2 linked regions of the Cytobacillus sp. IB215665 genome follow. The protein of the gene in region 1 interacts with the protein of each later gene in a pairwise test. Links are inferred from orthologs where the notes say so. Each region holds a gene or a part of one and is shown on either strand. Other genes may lie near its edges. The genes, in order: hprK and SLH52_RS05495.

Region 1 (3,106 bases):
GATGTGTATAACGGGAGTATTGAGCTAATACCGTGGAATGAAAATGATGTTCGTATTGAATGTGAGGCGAAAGTATACAAAGTCGAAAATAATGAAGAAGCAAGAAGAGTATTCTTACAAGACGTGTTATTTTCCACTGATAATAGTCTAATGCGTTTTGCTGTTCAGAAAAAACAAATGAAGGTTCATACAAAAATTTATATTCCTGAGAAGGATTATAGCCAGATCAGAATTCGGGTATTCAATGGGCCGGTTATTAGTACAGGGTTTAATGTGAAAGACTTTAAAGCAAAAACATCTAACGGATCAGTTACATTAGAACGCATGCATGTTGATGAGATGGAAATTGAGACCACAAATGGCGCTGTTGATGTGTTCGATAGCTATAGTCGTGACTGTGAGGCCGAAGTAGTTAATGGTGGTATTAATGTTAGAGGTAGCTTTGAAAGAGTAGACCTACAAAGTGTTACTGGCAGTATCAAATGTAAGATAAACAATGAAAAGGCACATACCGTTTTTGCTAAAACAACAACGGGTAGTATAGATATTACTGTCCCTGACGGCATGACAATGGAAGGTGATTTAAAGTCAAGTGTAGGGAAAGTAAAATGTTATGTGCCAAATATTAATATTATTGAGGAAAAAGACGAAATTGTTCAAAAAATATTAAGGTTTACTGTTAATGATAAGGCAACTGAACCGCTTCATTTATTTGCTGATTCAAAAAGTGGCTCAGTACACGTTACTACACATAGTAACGACTAACAGAAATTATTTTTCTACACTCCATTTTGCAAAGGGAATTACCTTTGTGAAGTGGAGTTTTTATCATATACCGATCACTTCAAGTCGCTTCACCGTTTCAAAAAGTGCCTTCAAATGAAAAGGATCCAGTACTGTATAGAGGTTTTATGGCGCTAAGGCATTTCTTCTTTGCCTAGCTTTTTCGCCTCCTAGTCCTTTGAGGTTACTCCATCAATTCATTCGAAGTCAAAAACGTCTTCAAATGAATTGCTTCTAGTGCTAGTCGTGACAAATCTATAGGCTAAGGCATTTCTTCTTTGTTAGTAGGGAAAAAAACTGATAAAATAAAGAAAGTGTTTGTGAGTGTTCAAAAAGGAGGATTTCTATGCCTAAGGTTAAAACGATAGACATTATAGATAAGTTTCAGTTAGAGTTGATAAGTGGGGAAGATGGGGTAAATAGACCGATTATTACGAGTGATTTATCTAGACCTGGGATTGAAATGGCGGGATATTTTACTTATTATCCAGCAGAACGAATACAGCTATTAGGTAAAACAGAGCTTTCATTTTATGATAAGTTAACAAAATCGGAAAAACAGCTTCGTATGAATAAATTATGTACTGATATAACCCCAGGAATTATTATTTCAAGAGATTTGGAAATTCCTGAAGAGTTAATTGAAGCTTCTGAGCGTGAGGTAGTACCTGTTATGCGTTCATCAATGAAGACAACACGCTTAACGAGTCGTCTCACAAACTATTTAGAAAGTAAGCTTGCACCTACAACTGCAGTTCATGGTGTGTTAGTAGACATATATGGTATAGGTGTATTAATTACTGGGAAAAGCGGTGTTGGAAAAAGTGAAACTGCTCTTGAATTAGTGAAGAGAGGGCATAGACTAGTTGCTGATGATTTAGTTGAGATTCGTGAAGAAGACCAAAACACGTTAATAGGAAACGCACCAGATCTGTTGGAACACTTACTAGAAATTCGTGGCTTAGGAATTATAAATGTCATGACATTGTTTGGTGCGGGAGCAGTTAGGAATTTCAAAAGAATTTCTTTAGTGATCACTTTAGAGCTTTGGGATCAAGCTAAACAATATGACCGTGTTGGTCTAGATGAAGATAAAATGAAAATTATTAATTCAGAAATAACACATTTAACAGTTCCTGTTCGTCCAGGAAGAAATTTAGCAGTCATTATTGAAGTAGCAGCTATGAATTTTCGATTAAAGAGAATGGGTATGGACGCTGCAGAACAATTTTCAAATAGATTGGCGGATGTTATTGAAGATAGTGAAGAGGTATAAGGTGTACATATTATATGTAGAAATATATGTTAGGAGTTGAGAGGATGGAAGAGCAAATACAGCCGTTAGATCGTGTTTTTATTGAACTTGGTCCATTGTCGATTCAATGGTATGGTGCAATCATCGGTATCGGTGTCATTTTAGGTTTATATTTAGCTGTCAAGGAATCTGAAAAGAGAGGTCTTCATAAAGACACGTTTGTAGACTTAGTATTATTTGCAGTACCAATTGCTATTATTTCAGCACGACTTTATTATGTCATTTTTAAATGGGATTATTATTCAGAAAATCTCTTAGAAATTGTTATGATTAATCAAGGTGGCTTAGCCATTCACGGTGGTTTAATTGGGGCGGTATTAACGGCTATCGTCTTTGCGAGGAAAAAAGGTATTTCTTTTTGGAAGCTTGCAGATATCGCTGCACCAAGTATCATTTTAGGACAAGCTATCGGTAGATGGGGGAACTTTGTCAATCAAGAAGCACACGGTGGTGTAGTGACAAGGGAATTTTTGGAGAACCTACAGTTACCAGATTTTATTATAAATCAGATGTATATTAACGGGGAGTATTATCACCCAACATTTTTATATGAGTCAATTTGGAGTCTCACTGGATTTATTATCTTACTACTGCTAAGAAAAGTTAATTTAAAACGTGGTGAGATATTCTTAACGTATGTCATTTGGTATTCATTTGGCCGCTTTTTCATTGAAGGAATGCGAACAGACAGCTTAATGCTAACTGAAAGCTTACGTGTTGCTCAGTTTATCTCGTTGTTATTAATTGGTTTTGCAATTGCCATGATTGTAGTCCGACGAGTAAAAGGGTATGCTGATAAAAGGTATAAAGATTCATAGAAGCTAAACAGTATAATAAGTGACGTTCAAAGTGAACAAATGTTAAAGCAATTGGGTATTTACCAATTGCTTTACATTTTGTTATTATTCTAATTAAAAAGCTAGGAGTGGGAATTTGGTTGGGTCAGTTAAAAAGGGGTTTATTGTAGGGTTACAGACGACATGGACATTAGGGAAAATCATTTTTCCA
Region 2 (3,111 bases), on another replicon or contig:
TGTTGAGCTTATTGCAGATATGTCTAGTGATATTTTAAGCCATGAAATTAATGTGGAGCAATTCTCAATGATTTATGCTGGTGCACAAAAAAACCTTGGACCATCTGGTGTTACGGTTGTCATTCTAAAAAAAGAACTACTCACTAACACCACTGATGAATTACCAACGATGCTTAACTATCGTACGCATGCTGACAAAAATTCCTTATATAACACTCCTCCTACATTTGCAATATATACTTTATCACTTGTTCTTGAGTGGTTGGCTAATAATGGTGGTGTGAAAGGAATAGAGAGAGTTAATAATGAAAAAGCTTCTCTTCTATACAGTTGTATTGACGATAGTAATGGGTTTTATAAGCCTCATGCAAAGATGGATAGCAGGTCAAAAATGAATGTAACATTTACATTACCTTCTGAAGAGTTAACAAAGAAGTTTCTCTTCGAGGCTAAAGAAAAAGGCTTTATCGGTTTGAGTGGGCACCGCTCTGTAGGAGGGTGTCGTGCATCGATTTATAACGCTGTACCACTAGAAGCTTGTGAAACCTTAGCAGATTTCATGAACAGCTTTTATAAGAGGAACCAGCTCTAAACTCAAAAATAATTTAGTTAGATGAAATTTATAAAAACCCCGGTCTTTGGTCGGGGTTTCATCATCTAAAATAAATGATAGATAGAGCTACTAGCAAACAAACACATCCACCTCCACCTAGGACAGCTGCTTTTTGACGAAGTATTTGTTTAGGTGGGTAGGCGACAGCTCTTTGTATTAGTGAGAAATAATTTATCATGCCAACAAAGAATAATAGACTTAAAACAAACAATAACAAGATTAACACTGTCAATGCAGTCCCCCCCTTAATTGATATTATGGTGTTTTCAGAATAACTATGTGTTCTGATTTAAATAAATTTCGTTTATTTTAAAATTTCCGAAATTTAATCCTTTATTAATTTTTATTTTATTGGCATAATAGATTGTAATAAAAAATCCAAAGAAAAGTAGGTGACTAGTTGTGACGAAAGAAAATAATTTTTCTATGAAAGAAGCAATGTTATTTAGCCAAAGAATGGCTCAACTCGGTAAAGCACTATGGAAGACTATCGAAAAGGATTGGCAAAACTGGATCAAACCATATGATTTAAATATTAATGAACATCATATACTATGGATTGCTTACCATTTAAATGGTGCCTCCATCTCAGAGATTGCAAAATTCGGAGTCATGCACGTTTCAACTGCCTTCAACTTTTCTAAGAAATTGGAAGAACGAAATTTATTGCAATTTTCCAAAAAAGAGAATGATAAAAGAAATACCTATGTAAAAATTACTAGTCAGGGAGAAGAAATTTTATTAGAGTTAATGGAGAGTTATGACCCAACAAGACATTCTACCTTTCAGGGTGCACTTCCAATAAAAGATTTATACGGAAAATTCCCAGAACTTACTGATGTAATGTGTATCATTCGTAGTATATACGGTGACGATTTCATGAGGATATTTGAAAAATCTTTTGAGAATATTGAAGAAGAATTTGTTGAGGTAGATGGAAAAATTAGAAAGCACAATCAGCTACAAGAAGTGATTGAAGATAACTAAAGTCTATTTTATTAATTTCATAAATTCTTCCATCAACGGAGTGTACATTTGTTGTTTTAACATAGCTGTTACTGTATCTTTTACATTCATTTTAAATTGGATTGTTTTGGAGAATTCTATAAGAAGCGGGGTAAATACTAATAGGCCTTCCGCTTTTTGTTCTTCAAGTTTCATGCTCAACTTTTCACAAACTGATAGAATTTCATCTACATCTGCTTTTGATAATTGTTCCTTGATAACCATTTGATAAAATGGCATATGATCCTTTTCAACCATTTTCAGTAACAGTGTTTGATAATACTCTATCTTTTCTATTCGAGCAATAAATTCATCCATACTACTATTCCCTTCTATAGCATTACTTTTAATTTTTCCATATTTCTAATACAATAATATCTAAAAAGATACATGAGTACCAACATCTTTTCATAAGTTCTCTATAACAACTATTTTTAATAAAATTTTTTCGTAACCTTGTTGCTATCGTTCCTAAATTAGAAGATTACGTAAAAAGTCATCGATTAAAGAAAAAAAGGGACACGAAGTCTATTTTATACATGTTTTTTTCATACTAAAACCTTAGTCTAAGCATAAATATTGATAGTTTTGTAACAGCTATTGATTTTTTCAACAAATGAGCGTAAAGTATGTTTGTAAGTTCGTAGATTATAGATTATAGATTTTATATTATAACTCATTTAGGACTGCAATATTATAGTTCGGAAGGTGATTATATGAATTGTTGGAAAACAATCAATTTTTCTAGAGATGTTGGATTCCATCGAATCATACTCATTTCACTATTAACCATGTTAAGTACATTTATATTATTTTATTTACCATTAAATTTATATTACTCTTCAACTAAGTTGCATGGGGATAGATTTATTTATTTTATCATAGCATTACTTATGACCATAGTATTTCATAAATGCTTGCATGCTATACCTCTTATACTTATGAGAAAGAAAGTAAAAATTGAATTAAAATGGATTACAATCATTCCCATATTCACGGTGCGATTTTGCAATATGATATCTAAAACAATGTCTATACTGGTGTTTTTAACACCGTTTGTCATGTTTACATCCATTTGCTTGCTTCTAGCTGTGATGTTCCCAAGCTATATCCACTATTTTTCAATTATCGCAGCAGCTAACTTAGGTTTGTGTGTACCAGACTTTATATGCTTAAAGCAATTTATAAGTGCTCCTAAACGCTCAGTTATTGAAGAAATTGAAGACGGATATGATATTTTAGTAAAAAGTAATTAACCTTACAGGGACTTACTACAATAGCTTTCTTAAGGGCATCCAACAAATATGGGTGCTCTTCACTATTGTTAAGAGCTCAAATACAACGTAGTTCACTCATTCACGTATGTTATTAGTAAATTAAGCCTGTTATCTCGTTAATTATAGCTTTTCTTACTAGGCTGCTTTCACATTGATTGTTGTAAGCACGTATACATCCCTGCTTTTACAATTATCAGTCTCTCATAATACTCATCG

Evidence for each region.
Region 2: the proteins of hprK (region 1) and SLH52_RS05495 interact in binary tests that used the Bacillus subtilis proteins (3 or more experiments, as listed by UniProt). The link is inferred for Cytobacillus sp. IB215665 from one-to-one orthologs.

What each region holds. Positions count from the first base shown.
Region 1 is NZ_JAXBME010000001.1:422,459-425,564, forward strand. What follows is about bases 330-3,094. They hold hprK (HPr(Ser) kinase/phosphatase), read left to right. Parts: upstream 330-1,129; coding sequence 1,130-2,059; downstream 2,060-3,094. Other genes in these bases: SLH52_RS01740 (DUF4097 domain-containing protein), read left to right, coding at 330-765; lgt (prolipoprotein diacylglyceryl transferase), read left to right, coding at 2,104-2,916; SLH52_RS01755 (nucleoside recognition domain-containing protein), read left to right, coding at 3,032-3,094. Also shown: more of SLH52_RS01740, read left to right, coding at 1-329; more of SLH52_RS01755, read left to right, coding at 3,095-3,106. UniProt on the Bacillus subtilis protein: Catalyzes the ATP- as well as the pyrophosphate-dependent phosphorylation of 'Ser-45' in HPr, a phosphocarrier protein of the phosphoenolpyruvate-dependent sugar phosphotransferase system (PTS).
Region 2 is NZ_JAXBME010000003.1:264,369-267,479, forward strand. Bases 38-2,807 are described here. They hold SLH52_RS05495 (HTH-type transcriptional regulator Hpr), read left to right. Parts: upstream 38-1,015; coding sequence 1,016-1,600; downstream 1,601-2,807. Other genes in these bases: serC (3-phosphoserine/phosphohydroxythreonine transaminase), read left to right, coding at 38-592; SLH52_RS05490 (hypothetical protein), read right to left, coding at 654-845; SLH52_RS05500 (DUF1878 family protein), read right to left, coding at 1,604-1,936; SLH52_RS05505 (DUF3267 domain-containing protein), read left to right, coding at 2,335-2,807. Outside these bases: more of serC, read left to right, coding at 1-37; more of SLH52_RS05505, read left to right, coding at 2,808-2,874. UniProt on the Bacillus subtilis protein: Negative regulator of protease production and sporulation.